DNA from 4 places in the Pseudohongiella sp. genome. Region 1 is predicted to be linked to each of the others. Evidence: predicted binding sites of a transcription regulator. Region 1 holds the regulator's gene; each other region holds the start of a gene.
The links. Region 1 encodes FliA, which starts transcription of late flagellar genes. Its sites were predicted from a motif close to CTAAAGTTTNNNNNNNNNNNGCCGNTAA; they were not measured.
Positions count from the first base shown of each region.

Region 2: the regulator FliA is predicted to act here: its motif matches at 2,440-2,467, upstream of WD071_RS16520 (methyl-accepting chemotaxis protein).
Region 3: the regulator FliA is predicted to act here: its motif matches at 1,286-1,313, upstream of WD071_RS10755 (methyl-accepting chemotaxis protein).
Region 4: the regulator FliA is predicted to act here: its motif matches at 926-953, upstream of WD071_RS13115 (methyl-accepting chemotaxis protein).

Region 1 is NZ_JBBDNQ010000006.1:241,089-245,429, forward strand. It holds gene WD071_RS01205 (MinD/ParA family protein) at 1-524, shown strand, start outside; gene WD071_RS01210 (RNA polymerase sigma factor FliA) at 547-1,281, shown strand; gene WD071_RS01215 (chemotaxis response regulator CheY) at 1,467-1,847, shown strand; gene WD071_RS01220 (protein phosphatase CheZ) at 1,860-2,723, shown strand; gene WD071_RS01225 (chemotaxis protein CheW) at 2,775-4,341, shown strand, end outside.
Region 2 is NZ_JBBDNQ010000045.1:123,892-128,232, forward strand. It holds gene der (ribosome biogenesis GTPase Der) at 1-695, shown strand, start outside; gene WD071_RS16510 (DoxX family protein) at 707-1,147, opposite strand; gene rodA (rod shape-determining protein RodA) at 1,274-2,419, shown strand; gene WD071_RS16520 (methyl-accepting chemotaxis protein) at 2,557-4,275, shown strand; gene WD071_RS16525 (DsbA family protein) at 4,292-4,341, opposite strand, start outside.
Region 3 is NZ_JBBDNQ010000028.1:242,400-246,740, forward strand. It holds tRNA gene WD071_RS10740 (tRNA-Val) at 1-49, shown strand, start outside; tRNA gene WD071_RS10745 (tRNA-Asp) at 101-177, shown strand; gene WD071_RS10750 (1-aminocyclopropane-1-carboxylate deaminase/D-cysteine desulfhydrase) at 242-1,177, shown strand; gene WD071_RS10755 (methyl-accepting chemotaxis protein) at 1,356-2,978, shown strand; gene WD071_RS10760 (PAS domain S-box protein) at 3,017-4,341, opposite strand, start outside.
Region 4 is NZ_JBBDNQ010000034.1:185,298-189,638, reverse strand. It holds gene WD071_RS13120 (1-acyl-sn-glycerol-3-phosphate acyltransferase) at 1-840, shown strand, start outside; gene WD071_RS13115 (methyl-accepting chemotaxis protein) at 1,043-2,440, shown strand; gene WD071_RS13110 (SMI1/KNR4 family protein) at 2,445-2,864, opposite strand; gene WD071_RS13105 (class I SAM-dependent methyltransferase) at 2,867-3,631, opposite strand; gene WD071_RS13100 (alpha/beta hydrolase) at 3,789-4,341, shown strand, end outside.

The DNA of each region.
Region 1 (4,341 bases):
TGGGGCCCAGTCAGCATGCGGGCATTGTGCACGCATTCAGTGAGCTGGCTGACGAACTTGATGTTCTGGTCATTGATACCGCTGCCGGTATTTCAGATTCAGTTGTCAGCTTTGTCCGTGCTGCGCAGGAAGTATTGGTCGTGGTCTGTGACGAACCTTCGTCGATGACCGATGCCTACGCCCTGATCAAGCTCCTGCATCGCGACTGCCAGCTACAGGACTTCAGAATTGTGGCCAATATGACGCGGTCCCCGGATGAAGGGAAGAATATGTTCAACCGGTTTGCGGGTGTTGCGGGCCGGTTTCTGGATGTAAATCTGCGTTATGCGGGCGACATACCTTATGATGAAACCTTGCGTAAAGCTGTGCAGCGGCAACGGCCAACACTTGATGCCTATCCGGGCAGCAAGGCCGCGGGCGCTTACAGACGGCTGGCGAAAGAGGTCAGCCAGTGGCCGGTAAGAACCGAAGCCACCGGGCAGATGGAGTTTTTTGTCGAGCGACTCGTGCAGGGCATGTCCTGAACAGGACACAACGGGGATGTTTATGACAGCATCAACAGGTGCCTCATTGTACCAGGACGTGCAAACAGACAGCATGAACGATCTGGTCGTTCAGCATGCGCCGCTGGTGAAGCGGATTGCCCATCATTTGCTGATGCGCATGCCTTCCAGCGTGCAACTGGATGACCTGATTCAGTCCGGCATGATCGGTTTACTGGAGGCGGCGCGCAAATATGATGTATCCAAAGGCGCCAGCTTTGAAACCTATGCCGGGATTCGCATACGCGGTGCCATGCTTGACGAAATTCGCCGGGGAGACTGGGCGCCGCGTTCCGTCCACCGCAAGTCCCGCGAAGTTGCAGCCGCCGTTAAATCTGTTGAGATGCGTTCCGGCAGCGATGCCAAGGATCATGAGGTCGCCGAAGAACTCGGTATCGACCTGGAAACCTACTACACCATCTTGCAGGATGCATCGGGCAGTCGTCTGTTCAGCTTTGATGATTTGACAGAAGGTGGCGATGATTCAGCGCTGGAGAGTGCGTCCGGTGAGATTTCCGGCCCGGCTGACGAAATTCAGGACGATGATTTCCGCGCGCATCTGGCAGAGGCCATCGAAGGCCTGCCGGAGCGTGAAAAGCTCGTATTGGCGCTTTATTACGATGAGGAACTCAACCTGAAAGAGATTGGCGAAGTGCTGGGTGTCAGCGAGTCACGCATCAGTCAGATACACAGCCAGGCCGCATTGCGCTTACGTTCCCGGCTGCAGGACTGGCGCTGAGTCCAGCTCGCAGCGCCCACAACAAGCGCTCACATTGGGCTATAATGCTCACCATCTGAATTTATTTCCTGATTTCAGCTAAATTTTTTCACCTTTCAAGCGATAACCTGCTAGGGAGATACCGTGCCGGGTGGCGCACATCCCCAGTATGAGCACATGACGTGGAGGCGGCTTTGGACAAGAACATGAAAATTCTCATTGTTGATGATTTCTCAACAATGCGTCGGATTATCAAGAATCTGTTGCGGGATCTGGGGTTTACCAACACCGCTGAGGCAGATGACGGTAGTTCCGCCTTGCCGATGCTGGAAAACGGCCAATTCGATTTTCTTATTACGGACTGGAATATGCCGGGCATGACCGGTATCGATCTGCTTAAGGCCTGCCGAGCGAGCGAAAAGCTGAAAACGCTGCCGATTCTGATGGTGACGGCAGAGGCAAAGAGAGACCAGATTATCGCAGCGGCGCAGGCCGGTGTGAATGGATATGTGGTCAAGCCTTTCACGGCAGCGGCACTGCAGGAAAAGATCGAAAAGATCTTTGAACGCATCGACGCTAATCGCTGAAAGGAAAATCCTATGGCAGACAACAAGAAAAACGGTTTGGGCAAGGCCAGCACGACCGGATCAGATGCTGACACTGCGGCGCTTGCTGCGGCGGGAGCAAAGAGCTTTACCGATGCCTTGCTCGCTCGCAAGCAGGCATTGCTGGAGGCCCTGCAGAGCGATGACATGGTGGCGGCTGCGGATCTTATCCACCAGATAAACCATGCTCGCGACGAAACGCTGTATTTTGAGGTTGGTCGTCTGACCCGGGCGTTGCACAACGCGCTACGCGATTTTCATCTGGAAATCGGCCTGCAGAACAATGCCGAGGTCAAGCACGAGCTCTCGGAGATGGTGGATGCGCGCAGCCGCCTGAACTACGTCATTGCCATGACCGAAGATGCAGCCAACCAGACGATGGATCGTGTTGACGAGGCGGCACCGATGGTGCAAAAGCTGGTGGACGAGAGTGAAGCCATCCACCGGGAGTGGCAGTCCTTTCTGGCTCAGGGGAACACGGTAAATGACGATTCAAATCCCTTGTTCCAGCGTATCGAGCAGCTGCTGCAGCGGATCAGTGGCGACGGGCAGGGTATTCATACCAGGCTGACCGATATCCTGATGGCTCAGGGTTACCAGGATCTGAGCGGGCAGGTGATCAAACGGGTTATCGAACTGGTCAGTGACGTTGAACAAAGCCTGGTGCGTCTGGTCAAGCTGGCGAGCAATGTTGAAGAAGTCGCTGGCATTAAATCCGAAGACAGCGAGCACAAGGCTGTACGTGATGAGAAACAACGCATTCGCGCCGAAGGGCCGCAAATCAACCAGCAGAACAATCAGGACGTGGTGTCAGGCCAGGATGATGTGGATGATTTATTGTCCAGCCTTGGTTTTTGACTCACGCAACAGCCCGAGGCTGATGAACGTGACTCGGAGAGGAACAGTGACATGAGTTTTTTTGATGACGAAGAGATTCTGGAAGATTTTCTGGTCGAGGCCGGTGAAATTCTGGAACAGCTGTCTGAGCAACTTGTGCAGCTGGAGAAACAACCAGACGACAAAAACCTGTTGAACGCCATTTTCCGTGGTTTTCACACTGTGAAAGGTGGCGCTGGCTTCCTGCAGCTGACCCCCATGGTGGATTGCTGCCATGTCACCGAGAACCTGTTCGACAACCTGCGCAATGGCAAGCGCCAGGTTACATCCGAATTGATGGATATCGTGTTGCAGGCACTTGATGCCGTCAACAACATGTTTGCCCAGATCAAAGAGCGACTCCCGCCAGAGCCTGCCGCTGATGAGTTGTTGCAGGCCTTGCAAGTGTTGGCCAATGGCGATGATCTTGCTGCCAGCGATGTTGTTGCGGCGGACCGTGAGTCAGCTGATGCAGCCGTTGTTGCGAGTCCTGCCGGCAGCAGTGACGACATGACGGACGATGAATTTGACCAGCTGCTGGCGGCACTGGACTCGGCCGATTTTGAAACCGAAGCGGAAAATCGTGCAACCGCGTCAGAGGCGTCCGCTGCCACTGCTGAAGACGAAATCACAGACGACGAATTCGAATCTCTGCTCGACCAGCTCCAGGGCACCCCGAACAAAGAGCCCTCAGCGAATAAAGAGCCTTCAGCAAATAAGGAGCCCTCAGCCAGTAAAGAGCCCTCAGCCAACAAAGAGCCTTCAGCGGAAAAAGAGCCCTCTACCAGCAAAGACCCCGGCAGCGACGAAATTACCGATGATGAATTCGAGGCTCTGCTCGATCAGCTGCACAACGGCAAAAACGCAGACGCCGAACCCGAGCCGAAACCGCCTGCCGCACCCGCAGCAAAATCAGCACCGATACTGAAAGCGGTGCCAGATTCTCCGCCACGGCAGCCGCCGGCGCCGGAGGCGAGACCTGCCGCACCGGATCATGCCCCGGTAGCTGAAACGACAGTGCGTGTTGATACGCGTCGGCTTGACGACATCATGAATATGGTTGGCGAACTGGTTCTGGTCAGAAACCGTCTCGTTCGTATTGGCTCGAATGCTGCTGATGAGATGTTGTCCAAGGCCGTGGCCAATCTCGATCTGGTGACTGCGGACCTGCAGACCTCGGTGATGAAAACCCGTATGCAGCCGATCAAAAAAGTGTTCGGCCGATTTCCACGGGTAGTAAGAGACCTGGCGCGAAGCCTACAAAAAGATGTTGTGCTTGAGTTGCACGGCGAGGAAACCGACCTCGACAAGAATCTGGTGGAGGCACTGGCTGACCCTCTTGTGCACCTGGTCAGAAACGCCGTGGATCATGGTGTGGAGCTGCCCGAGAAGCGACTGGCTGCCGGTAAACCCCGTCAGGGTACTATCCTGCTGGCTGCGGAGCAGGAAGGTGACCATATCCTGTTGACCATCAGTGATGATGGCAACGGCATGGATCCGGATATGTTGCGTAGAAAAGCCGTTGAAAAGGGCATTATGGACAAGGATGCGGCTGATCGACTGAGCAACAGTGAGTGTTTTGATCTGATTTTTGCTCCCG
Region 2 (4,341 bases), on a different contig from region 1:
GTAAAACCACGGAGACAGTGGAAAAATTCTCTGTGGTCAAATCACTGACCGCGATACAGGATGCCAATGTCGTTATTCTGGTGGTGGATGCCCGTGACGGGATTGTTGAGCAGGACCTGCACTTGCTGGGATACGTGATTGATACTGGCCGCGCGCTGGTGATTGCCCTGAACAAATGGGATGGCATGGACACGGAGCAGAAAGAGCGTATCAAAAGCGAAATCCGTCGACGTTTTGCCTTTGTCGATTTCGCCGCCATACACTTTATCTCTGCTCTGCATGGCACCGGCGTCGGTGATTTATACAAGTCCATTCATGTCGCCTACGATTCCGCGAAACGGGATCTGGGCACCAATGTGCTGACTAGAACGCTGCAGGACGCAGTGCTCGATCACTCTCCTCCCATGATCAATGGCCGACGTATCAAACTGCGTTATGCTCATGCCGGTGGACAGAATCCGCCCATTATTGTTATTCACGGCAAGCAGACCGATAAGCTGCCGGATTCCTACAAACGTTATCTGGAAAAGACTTTCAGAAAGGTACTGAAACTGGAAGGCACGCCGGTCCGTATCGAACTGCGTAGCGATGACAACCCCTATGTACAGCATGAAAAGGGGTTGTCAGGGCGACAGGTGGCACAGAAGCGGCGTATCAGCAAGAACCGCAAAATATCAAAGTCGCGCGGTGACTGATCAGCCGTCAATCATCTCTGGCCGCGGATGATGCTGTCCAGGCTCACCTTGCCGGGGCCAAAGGCAAAGATGGCAAAATACACCAGGAAATACATCGCAGCCAATTCCCCGTTGTTCAGCGTTGGAAACCAGGCCGGATGCGCCGTCAGGTAGGCCATGACCATCAGGATGGCGGCCAGCAGGGCGACATAACGGGTAAACAGGCCCAGCACCAGCAAGCCGCCTCCGAATAATTCGATGGCTCCTGCTACCCATAACATGTTCACACCCAGATCAATGCCGAAAAAGCCCATGCCACCCAGAAAGGGTTGAGCCTGCTCGCCAAACATTTTGGGCCAGCCGTGAGTCATGAACATTGCGCTGCTGAGTATCCGTAGCAGAGTCCATGACAGAGTTTGAGTATTGTTTGCAATGCTGTTCACGCACCGGTCTGCTGTGCCGAGTATCGACATGATAGTTCCTCCTTAAGATAGGATTAGAGTGTACTGCCAAGGCGGAGCATAGACTTAAAACGATGCTTGCGCTACCCTTCGCATATTCCTGAATCACCGAAAATCCTGGGCCACCAAAACGTCATTATGTCCGAGTTGATGCGACGAGCGATCCACCCCCGGTTTGAACTGGGAACACAAGAGCGCACACTCGCCTGGCGTTTACATATCGATATTCCATTACTGATCAGTGCGCTGACTGTCTGCTGCCTGGGGCTGTTTGTGCTGTACAGCGCCAGTGGCGAGGACATGGATACTGTTGTCCGTCAGTCCATCCGGCTTGGTATTGGTTTCGTCGCCATGCTGATCATCGCCCAGATACCACCCCGGACTTTTCGATACTGGGCAACCCCGGCGTTTGCGGTGGTTACGGTCTTGCTGGTGCTGGTGCTGTTTTTTGGCACCGTCGTGAACGGCGCTCAGCGCTGGCTATCGGTTCCGGGCGTCGGCGCGTTTCAGCCGTCCGAGCTGATGAAACTGTCCTTGCCGGTGATGGCTGCGTGGTATTTCAGCAAAGTGGTCCTGCCGCCCAGGTGGCACGATATCGTCATCAGCCTGATTATTATCGGTGTGCCCAGTTTCCTGATTGCCACTCAGCCGGACCTGGGCACCTCGATACTGGTGGGTATGTCGGGTCTGATTGTGCTGTTTTTTGCCGGCCTGTCGTGGCGAATCCTGTCGATGGCCGGACTGCTGACCGTGATTGCCATTCCGCTGATGTATCTGTTCGTGCTGGAGCCTTACCAGCGTCGGCGAGTGGATACCCTGTTCAACCCCGAAGCCGATCCCCTGGGCGCTGGCTGGAATATTATCCAGTCCACGATCGCCATGGGCTCAGGCGGTCTGATGGGCAAAGGCTGGCTAAACGGCACGCAGTCGCGGCTGGACTTCCTGCCGGAGTCTTCCACCGACTTTATTCTCGCCGTGATTGGCGAGGAGTTTGGTCTGTTCGGGATTGTTGTTTTACTGTCGCTGTATGTCTTTATTGTCGGCCGTGGCCTGTTTATCAGCTGGCAGGCCAAGGAAACCTTCAGTCGTCTGCTCGGCGTCAGCCTGTCCCTGACTTTCTGCATTTATGTAATCGTCAATATGGGCATGGTGTCAGGCATACTGCCGGTTGTCGGCGTGCCATTACCGCTGGTCAGCTACGGCGGTACATCGGCAATAACGCTGCTGGCCGGCTTCGGCATACTGATGTCAATTCACACCCACCGTCGGCTACTGCCGCACTGACGCGATTTGCGCGCATCCCCTCAAGTTTGTCCGCCAATGTGCCGCTAATTCTTTAATACAGATGCCACATGGCAGGGCAACGTTGGATGCGCCGTCGCCAGAGATCTGGCAGCGGTCGCCGAGGGGGAACGCAATAAATGCTGAGTCAGTCATCGCCAGTTGAGCAAAACCGGTCCCGGGCCGAATCAGTGTCATGGCATATTGGTCTGGCGCCAGCTCTGGTGCCGGCCATGCTGGTGCTGATATTGGTGCTGTCGGTATGCCTTTTTACGCTCACGACCGGAGGCCTGCGTGTGCTGGCAGTACTGGCGGCGGCAGCGGGTATTGTTCTGTTTATGCTGTGGCGCCTGACATCCACCCATATGAGCAATACCGGTTTGATGCGTGTGCTGCGCAATGTCAATGATGCCCAGGGTGACCTGTCGTCGGTCATGCCGGTGGTGGGAGACGAAACCTCACGTGAGACCGCGCGCCTGTTTAACCAGTTCATGGAACGGCTGCGCACTGCGTTGGACGATCTTCGTCACCATACTATCAAGGTCAGCCTGAGTTCTGCCCAGGGTCGGAAAATTGCCGAAGAGGCCAGCCGGGATGCGGGCAAGCAGGAGGATTACTCCGAGATCATTTATCGCTCCAGTGAGGAAACTGCCACCGCCATCGAAGAGTTGTCGCGCTGGACCAACAACATTGCTGATGTCAATTCGCGCAATCTGTCCACTGCCCGTGATGCGGTGGCAGATCTGGTGCGTGCCAATAGTCAGATCGCGACTGTTGGTGGCATGATGCAGCAATTTCACGGCACTGTGGAACAACTCGAAACCACTTCGGAAAATATTCGCGCCATTCTGGGCACGGTGCAGGGGTTCGCGGCGCAGACCAATATGCTGGCGCTGAATGCGGCGATTGAGGCTGCCCGGGCGGGTGAACAGGGCCGTGGTTTCGCCGTGGTTGCCGACGAAGTCAGGGATCTGGCGGTGAAGGTGCGCGGCTCTGCCGACGAGATCGGAGCGTTACTGGAAGAGATGATTGGCGTGGTTTCAAAAACCTCCAGTGGCACCGAGCGCATGATCAGCGAAACCGGCCAGGCCGGAGAGGCCATTGACAAGTCGGCGGGTGAGTTCAAACAAATGGTTAACGGTTTTGAGTCTACCCATTCGGATCTTTTGCAGGTGAGTGCTGCTGCTGAACAACTGTCAGTCAACAATCAGGATATTCGCAGCCGCAGCCATGAAATTCGTGATCTGGGCGGCCGTATCCGCAGTGACATGGAAAAGAATAACGACCAGACGCATATTTTGCTGGAATCTACTGACCAAGCCCTGCACAAACTGTGTCAATTCCGCATCGGGCGCGGGCCGCTGGAGCAGGTGCTGGAAATTCTGGAACAACGGCGTGATCGTCTGGAGCCGGCGATGGCGGAATTGACGGCCTCAGGGGTGGACATGTTTGACCGCAATCACCAGGCCATCAAGGGCACCAATCCGATCAAATTTGACGTCAGCTATGCACGTGCATTTCAGAAGGCCTGCCAGCACCTGATAGATGCCTGGGCAAAAGAGGAGGACGGCGCGCTTTACTGCCTGCCGCTGGACAGCAAAGGCTATGTTGCGGTGCATCGCAGTGAGCTGTCACAGGAGCCCACTGGCGACCCGGCGGTTGATCTGGCCAGGAGCCGCCACATGCGTTTCTTCCAGAGCCGGGACATTCCTTACATGGGGCGCTTCCGCCTGCAAAGTTATCTGCGGGATACCGGCGAAGTGATGTTCAATCTCTCGGTACCCGTGCATATTGGTGGCAAATATTGGGGTGGTCTGTTCATGGGACTGCCGGCATCGCGCCTGGGGCTCGATGCCTAGCACCGCGTGCGCCGGACTAGTTGGTGTCGCCCTCACGTGCACGGTTGACCAGGGCAATCATGTCAA
Region 3 (4,341 bases), on a different contig from region 1:
CGCCCTTACAAGGCGAATGTCGGGGGTTCAAATCCCTCACAACCCACCAACAAATGACTCGTTGTTTAGGTCATTAGATGCTAAAGTGTTGCGCTACCGTGGACCGGTAGTTCAGTTGGTTAGAATGCCGGCCTGTCACGCCGGAGGTCGCGAGTTCGAGTCTCGTCCGGTCCGCCATTATTTGTGACAAAAAGCCCTTGTTAAGCAAGGGCTTTTTTATTTCCGGTGACAAAACTTCCTCATGCTCACCAGCAAGCAGATCTGCGTACAGTCCGTCCACGACGATGTGCTGCAAGCGCACGATGTCAGCCTGCGTGTCATCCGTTTTGATCTGGCGCACCCCACCGTGGGGGGCAACAAATGGTACAAATTACAGCGTAATCTCGCGCTTGCCCGTGAGCAGGGTGCAACCCGACTGCTCAGCTTTGGTGGTGCCTATTCCAATCACCTTTATGCGTTGGCTGCCGCCGGCGCCGCCGCCGGATTTGAAACGGTGGGTGTTGTGCGTGGAGAACTGGTGCAACCCTTGAACAGCACGCTGGCATTCGCGCATGCCCACGGCATGCAATTGATTCCGGTCAGCCGCGCGACCTATCGACGTCGCAGCGACGCTGACTACATTGCCGGGCTGCATCATCAATACGGTCCGTTTTACCTGATACCCGAAGGCGGCGCCAATGTGGCCGGTGTGCGTGGTTGCGAAGACATGGCCACGGTACTGGCCACCCTGATTCCCGATCTGGCTGATTGCGAAATTGCACTGGCCTGCGGCACCGGTACCACGCTGGCAGGCCTGCTCAGTGGCCTGCGCCTGCTATATAAACATCAGACCAATGAATCCCGACCGTTTGTCCGGGGTGTGGCGGTGCTCAAAGGTGCTGATTTTCTGCGGCACGACATACGACACTGGCTGACCTGTGTGAACTCCCCGGCCAAGGACGAGGACTGGTGTCTGGAGACGGATTATCACGGTGGGGGGTATGCCCGCGTGAATCAGGACCTGTCAGACTTTGTCGTCAGGTTTGCCCGCATGCACAATATTGCGCTGGAGCCGGTGTACACCGGAAAGCTGATGCAGGCTCTGTATCAACGTATCGGCTCTGGGCTTTATCCGCCTGGCAGCCGCATCCTGGCTTTACATACCGGCGGTCTGCGGCCTCTACAGAGTAACCCCTGATAGCTGATACTCGGTCATTTTGATGCCGCAAATTGACAATGACTGTCAGCCGTCTGTGTTCGGTGTCTCGTGCAGATACACACTAAATCTGCAAAGTCTAAATTGTTGTTAAAGCTTTGCCTGGTCTCGCCGCTACGTGGTCAGACACTGCTGACAGCAGTCCTGATCGGGGATTTATATGATAAGAAAAATTACAATTGGCTTGCGTCTGAGCCTGGTTTTGGGGTTTGCCGTGGTAGCACTTTTAAGTATCGGTATAACAGGTATCAATCGGCTCGCGAATCTGAACGAAGAAACCAACACCATCGTTACCCATCGCGTGCCCAGCCTCGAGGCGGTTAATGGCGTGTATGCCAATTTTCTGCTCATGCGGGTTAATTCTGCCAATCTGATGTCCGCAGAGAACCTTGAAGAGCAGGAGGGCTATAATGCTGCGTATTTTGTCGCAGAAGAAGCCATGGAAGCCGCTTCCTCTGACTACGATAACCTGATTGAATCTCCCGTGGCGCGCGATTTGTTCAATCAGACAACAACAAGGATTGACGACTACAGGGCGTTGGCACAGACGCTTCGCTCGCTGGCTGCCGACAATCGGATGCCCGAAGCCATCGATATGCTGGATACTGTCATAGCCCCTGCAGCTCGCGCTGTCACAGACTTAATAGAACAACTTGTGGCGTTTCAGGTTAATCGAATCGACGAGGCGGCTTATGAAACGGATGCATATTATGCGCAATCCAGGAATACATCCATTGTCGCGATGCTGGCAATTGTGCTGGTTGTGACACTGGCGGCCTGGCAATTGACGATCAGCATCGTGCGGCCAATCCGGTCAGCGGTGCAAGCAGCCAAACAAATTGCCGACAATGACCTTACCGCAAAAATTACCGTAGACGGTGACGATGAAGCGACTGTTCTGCTGCGCGCGATTGAACAGATGCAAACCAATTTGAAACAGGCAATGGACCGGATTTCGACCTCAACCGATCAGTTGGCATCGTCGTCTGAGGAGCTCAGTGCTGTTACGGATGAAACCAATAACAATCTGCAGCAACAGAGCGAACAACTGACGCTCGCGGCCTCCGCTGTCACTGAGCTGACCTATGCCATTGAAGAGGTAGCTTCCAATGCTTCTGAAACGGCGCGAGTATCAGCAGATACCGAGGAACAAACCAGCATCGGTCTGGATCAAGTGAAAAAAACCGTGTCCGCGATTGAGAGCTTGATGACCGACATACAGGAAAATGCTGGAAATACAGATACGCTGGCAGCACGGGTTGAAGATGTCGGCGCGGTGCTTGATGTGATTCGCAGCATCGCCGAACAAACCAACCTGCTGGCTTTGAATGCCGCCATTGAGGCAGCCAGAGCCGGTGAACATGGTCGGGGTTTTGCGGTTGTGGCAGACGAAGTGCGAGGCCTTGCCGGGCGCACTGCCGAATCAACCAAGGAAATTGAAGAGATAATCAAAGCCATCCGCGATGGCAGCAAGGAGGCTGTGCTGTCCATGAAGGAAAGCCAGCAAAGCGCCAGCGATACACTGGCGGTAGGGCTTAGGGCTGGCGAGGCGCTCGAGAAAATTGCGGGTTATATATCCACCATCAGCGACCGTAACACCTCCTCAGCCAGTTCTTCCGAGCAGCAGGCACAGGTTGCAAGGGAAGTGGACCGCAACCTGCTGGCACTGAAGGAGCTTGGAGAACAGACAGCCACCGGTTCGAGGCACACCAGCCAGGCGAGTCAGGAGCTGGCCAGACTGGCGGAGAATCTGAGCGGATTGGTTACTCAATTTAAAATTTGATTAACGTTAGTTACGATCAAGCGGGGTTGGGGGGATTGTTAATCACCCAATGCCGCTCTGACCTTCATCGCCAGATCCCCGCGGCTGTAAGGTTTGCCGAGCAACTGAACACCGGGATCCAGCCGGCCGTGGTGCACGATGGCGTTTTCCGTGTATCCGGAGGTGTACAACACCCTGACCTCCGGGTATTGGGCAACGACAATCTCCGCCAGCTGCCTGCCGGTCATGCCGCCCGGCATCACTACATCGGTCAACAGCAGGTCAACTGGTGCAATGCGGGTCAGTGTTTCAAGCGCCTGCGGACCGTTGTCGGCCTCACTGACCCGATAGCCCAAGGCGGCAAGTTGCCCCGTAACGTAATCGCGTACCAGTTCGTCATCTTCGACCACCAGTATATGTTCAGTGCCGCCTCTGATTGGCGTCTCGCTAAACTGCGCTTCGTCTGTATTGGCAGCCAGTCGGGTTCTGGGGAAATACAGCTTCACTGCCGTGCCCACTCCCTGCTCTGAATAAATCTTCAGGTGGCCATTGGACTGTTTGGTAAAACCATACACCATGCTCAGGCCCAGGCCGCTGCCTTTGCCAAATTCCTTGGTGGTGAAAAAGGGCTCGATGGCCCGGTTCTGAATGTCAGCAGCCATCCCTGCGCCTGTGTCAGAGACAGATACCAGCAGGTATTCTCCCGGCTCTATGCCACCGTTAAGCTCTGCATAATCCTCATCCAGGACGGCGTTTGCGCTCTCGATGGTCAATTTGCCGCCGTCGGGCATCGCATCGCGGGCATTCAGCACAAGGTTCAGCAGGGCGACTTCAAGCTGCCCGGGGTCAATTTGGATGGTCCAACTGTTTGCGGCACTCACCACATTTATATCAATATGTTCTGGCAGGGTTCGCTTGAACAGGGTCTCCATCGTTTTCAGCGAGCGCGTTATGTCCAACACTTTCGGGTTGAGCGCCTGGCGCCGGGAGAACGCCAGCAACCCATTGGTCAGCTCGGCGCCGCGTTCTGCGGCGCTGATGGCCACCTCTGCCAGTCTGATCAGCTCCGGTTCGCCATGCAGTCGGTCCTGCAACTCTTCCATGTTGCCCAGGATGACCGTGAGCAGGTTGTTGAAGTCATGCGCGACGCCTCCCGTAAGCTGGCCGACCGCTTCCAGCTTCTGTGCCTCTCTGAGCTGAATTTCTAGATTTCGCTGTTCGCTCAAATCGACCATGCTGCCCAGCATCCGGATCGCGGTACCTGTCTCGTCCCGAATAATGAAACCTCTGTCCAACACCATCGCAACGCTGCCGTCTGCCTTGATAAAACGATACTCGTCAGACCAGCTTTGTTCATCACCCTCAATGGCTTTGTGAATATTGA
Region 4 (4,341 bases), on a different contig from region 1:
CTGGAATCCATTATTCGGGCGATGGGTGCATTTTTTGTCCGACGCGGATCGCAGAACCCTTTGTACCGCAAAGTACTGGGGCGTTACGTACAGCTGGCAACAGAATCAGGCGTTTGTCAGGCGGTATTTCTGGAAGGCGGTCTTAGTCGTGATGGCAATGTTGCACAGCCCAAGATCGGATTTCTCGATTACATGTTGCGTCACTATGATCATCGCAGGCACCGGAATATCACATTCATTCCGGTGGGCATCAACTATGATCGCGTTATCGAAGACAAAAACCTGATGCACTGGGATGACAAAAGTCGTCGATTTACCAAGTGGCAGACATTTGTCAGAGCCTGGCGTTTTCTGCGCGTCAATCTTTTTTCCGATTCCCGCAGCCGTTGGCAGCGATATGGTTATGCCGGTGTCAACTTTGGTATTCCCTTTGACATGCGCACATATTGTAAAAAGCATCAGCTGACATTTGCCGACATGCCTCAGCGCGAGAGGATACCGGCGGTCACTGCGTTGGCAGACCATCTGATGGAGGCTGTGCGCTTCGTCATACCCGTGCTACCGGTACCGGTCATCGCGACGGTGTTTGTCAAACAACAAGGCAAGGGTTTGCGTTCGCTAGACATCATTGCCGGCTGTGATGAAATAATTGATGACATGGTTGCGGCCGGGGCAGCGATACGTGAGGAACAAAAGCCCAGACAGAAAACGATTTCTGCGGCACTGGATAACCTGCGCCATCGACACATACTTCTGGAAGAAAGTGATGTTTATCGTGTTAACCCCGCTTTCGAACGCCTCATACAATATTACGCCAATTCGATAATTCATTGGCGCTAAGCTTTGTAACCTGTCAGTGCAGGAATCCGCCTGCCCGCACCTTTTTGGTGCCATATTGACTTTTTTGTCAAATACCGTCCGTGGTCTCAGGTTCAGGAAATCGCTGCCGATACTTTTTATACCATAGAGAGGGAGCTGGCACTTTGTTTGCTACGGTTTTGCTAAGGTTCTGTTAAGACTAAGGAGAGAGGGCGCAAATTTAATGCAACTATTCAAACCGGCGCGCGAGCGTCATACCATGGAAGATGCTCTTGATGCTTTGTCGACAGACTTGAATCTTACGGTCTACCGGGGTGGCGACAATGCCGCCGGGGATTCACTGACAAGGTTACAGAAAAAACTTCATGAACGTATTCAGGCCGGCGTTGCTGCAGCTGTGGGTATCGCAGCGCAGGCGCCCGCCTTGTCAGCGATTGCGCACCAGACCATGCAGACGGGCTCGCAGTTGGCGCAATCGTCAGAAGCCATTGCCAGTAGCAGCGAACAGGTAACGACAGCGATCGAGGCCGAGTTGATTCCGGCAACGACCGATGTTGCCAATTTGTCAGCTTCGGTTGCCCATGCCGTGCGAAATTGCGAGACCGACAGCGAGCAGGCGGAAAACAGCATCAATCAGATCAGCGCAACCGAGCAACACCTGACGCAGGTGATCGGCAGCCTGCAGGGACAGCTTGATGAGGTGGTGCGTGTGATCTCGGCAATTTCCAATATATCCCGTCAAACCAATCTGCTGGCGCTGAATGCTGCCATTGAGGCGGCCAGGGCGGGCGAGCACGGGCGTGGTTTTGCCGTGGTGGCTGAAGAGGTCAGGGCGCTGGCTAACAACACCACGGATGCGACCAGCCAGGTGGCGACAATCATCGAATCATTCAAGGCCGAAGTTTCCGGCCTGGCATTGGCAGGTCAGCAGATGCAGCAGACGGTCAGCGACGGTGCCGGCAGTGTCAGACACATGCGCGGCGAGCTCAGGGGCGTCCGCCAGGCCATGGACGATCTTGACCAGAAAGTACACGGCATCGCGGCGAGCACCGAACAAATGGGCATGGCCATGTCCGCAGTCAATCGTGATGTCCACACGGTGTCCACGGTGGCTGCCGATATGCAGCGTAAAGCAGCAGAGGTAGGTGAGCGCGGGCATGAGGTGCACCGCGAAAGTGACCGCTTACTTGAGAGTCTGGGCAGTTTCCGCCTTGGTATTCATAATCAGGCGTGCAGTGAAATAACCAGCCTGGCGCGTGAGCGCACTTTGCTGGACGGGCAGCAGGAACAGGCGGAAGGCACCATGTTACAGGCGCTGGGCAGGCACGCACATTTTGAATTGATGTATCTGGTGGGCGCTGATGGCAGACAGGTCAGCGAAAATATTTTTGCGCCTGATGTATCAGGGTACGGGTCGGATTCGGCAAAAGGCAAGGACTGGAGTGGGCGCGACTGGTTCCGCGCGGTGATGACCAGCAGACAGGTCCATGTCACAGACGTCTATCGCTCAGCGGCGACTGACGATTTCTGTTTCACGGTGTCGGTACCGATTGTTGATGACAATGGACGGATCGTGCGCGTATTGGGTGCTGATGCCCGTTTGTCGGCGCTGTTAAAATAGTCCTTCATGAGTCCTCCAGCCAGACCTCACGTGCCCAGTGCCAGATACTGGGCCAGGACTTGTTGCCATGAGGATCCTTGCCCAGTTTGCTGCCGTTCCAGAAGCGGACTTCACCGTCGGCGTTGGTGCAATAGTAGCCGTCTCCGAGTTGACAGACAGGTAGCAGATAACGGGGCATGCCATCGTTCCAGGCTTGTGCGGCGACCTCCGGAAGGAACGTATGTGAGCGGGGGTCGGCTGCGGTGACCGGCTCCAGGCTGCCAAAAACCACGTCACTGACTTCCAGCAGATAATCACGAAAATCATCCGGCAGGGACATCAGCAGTTGCTCTTCAATCTCGACCAGCAGGTCGTCGTCCGGCAGCTCCAGCGGCACGGGAATAGTTTCGTTGCGCTCGCGCAACATTTCAATCACATCTTCCATGGTTACTCGGCTCCGGGTTTTCGCAGGCGTAATAAGAACTGGTCCGTGCCACGGTTCAGCATCGGATCAAAAATGGAACGACGGGGATTGTCATTGCTGTTGGCCAGCAGATCGGATTCGGCCTCGACCGTGAAACCCGCGCGGGTGACTGCCTCGATCGCCTGTGCTTTCAGCATCCGATGCAAACGTTGGTTGTCGTTGCCTTCGACGCCGGTGTGGTCGATGATGCCAACGATGCCGCCGGGTTTGAGCAGACGATACAGCTCGGTCAGCAGTCCATGCGCGCGGGCGGGACTGCCGTTGTAGTAGTCATGCAGGATCTGTGAGACCAGTATAAAGTCAACTGAGCTGTCCGGCAGCTGGTTGTCGTTGATGGGCCGGTCTATGCGAATCACATTGCTGAGGTTGCCGGTCTCGATCTTGCCGGCCAGGGCGTCACCCTGAGTCATGTCAGTGCGATCTTCGTCAAAGCGCAGAGCCCGGGGCGAGTTTTGCGCGTAAACAGTGCCCTCGCTGCCGACGGCGCGCGAGAGGATGAATGTGTAGTAGCCACCGGCAGCATAGACGTCCAGTACTGTCATGCCTTCCTGCAGTCCCAGAAAAGCCAGTACCTCAACCGGTTTGCGGGCAGCGTCGCGCATGCGATCGGCAATATCCCGGTCACTGCCCTGCAGGCTCGCGCGCAGGGTCTCGGGGTCCAGCGCATGACTGTAGCTGCCGGTGAGCAGCAACAACATGACGATGGCACCGCGCAGTGCCGACATCATGGCAGCAATCCGGAAGGCTCCGAAGAGCCTGGGGTTTGTCTCAGCAATTGTCATCATGGACAGGATTATAGTCGATCACCGAAGCACAGTCCCCTATAATCCTTGCAATCACTTATCCGGCCAGCGGGTCTGGCCAATCAGAATTACGGGGATGTTTATGTCACTTTTACCTGCCATTGTCCGCGACAGCAATCCGGACAAAGCCGCCGACGCGGCGGTCATCTGGCTGCACGGGCTGGGTGCTGACGGTAACGATTTTGCCGGGCTGGTGCCGGAGCTGCATTTGCCGGCAGAGTTGTCGGTGCGGTTTATTTTTCCGCATGCGCCCTCCATACCCGTGACCATCAACCAGGGTTATGTCATGCCGGCCTGGTATGACATTGTCGAGATGGATGTGCAGCGTCGGGTTGATGAAAAACAGCTGCGCGCGTCAGCCGCTGCGGTACATGATTTTGTCAGCCAGCAGATGGCAGCTGGCATCGACAGTCAGCGTATTGTGCTGGCCGGTTTTTCGCAGGGCGGGGCGGTTGTGCTGGAGGCGGGATTAAGCTGTCAGTATCCGCTGGCCGGGCTGTTGTCTCTGTCGAGCTACTTTCCCACGGCTGACAGTGTTCTGGTAAATGACGCCAACCGTCATTTGCCGATTCGCATCTGCCACGGCACCGCCGATCCGGTGGTCAATGAGGAGTTGGGCAAGCGCACGGTCAGCG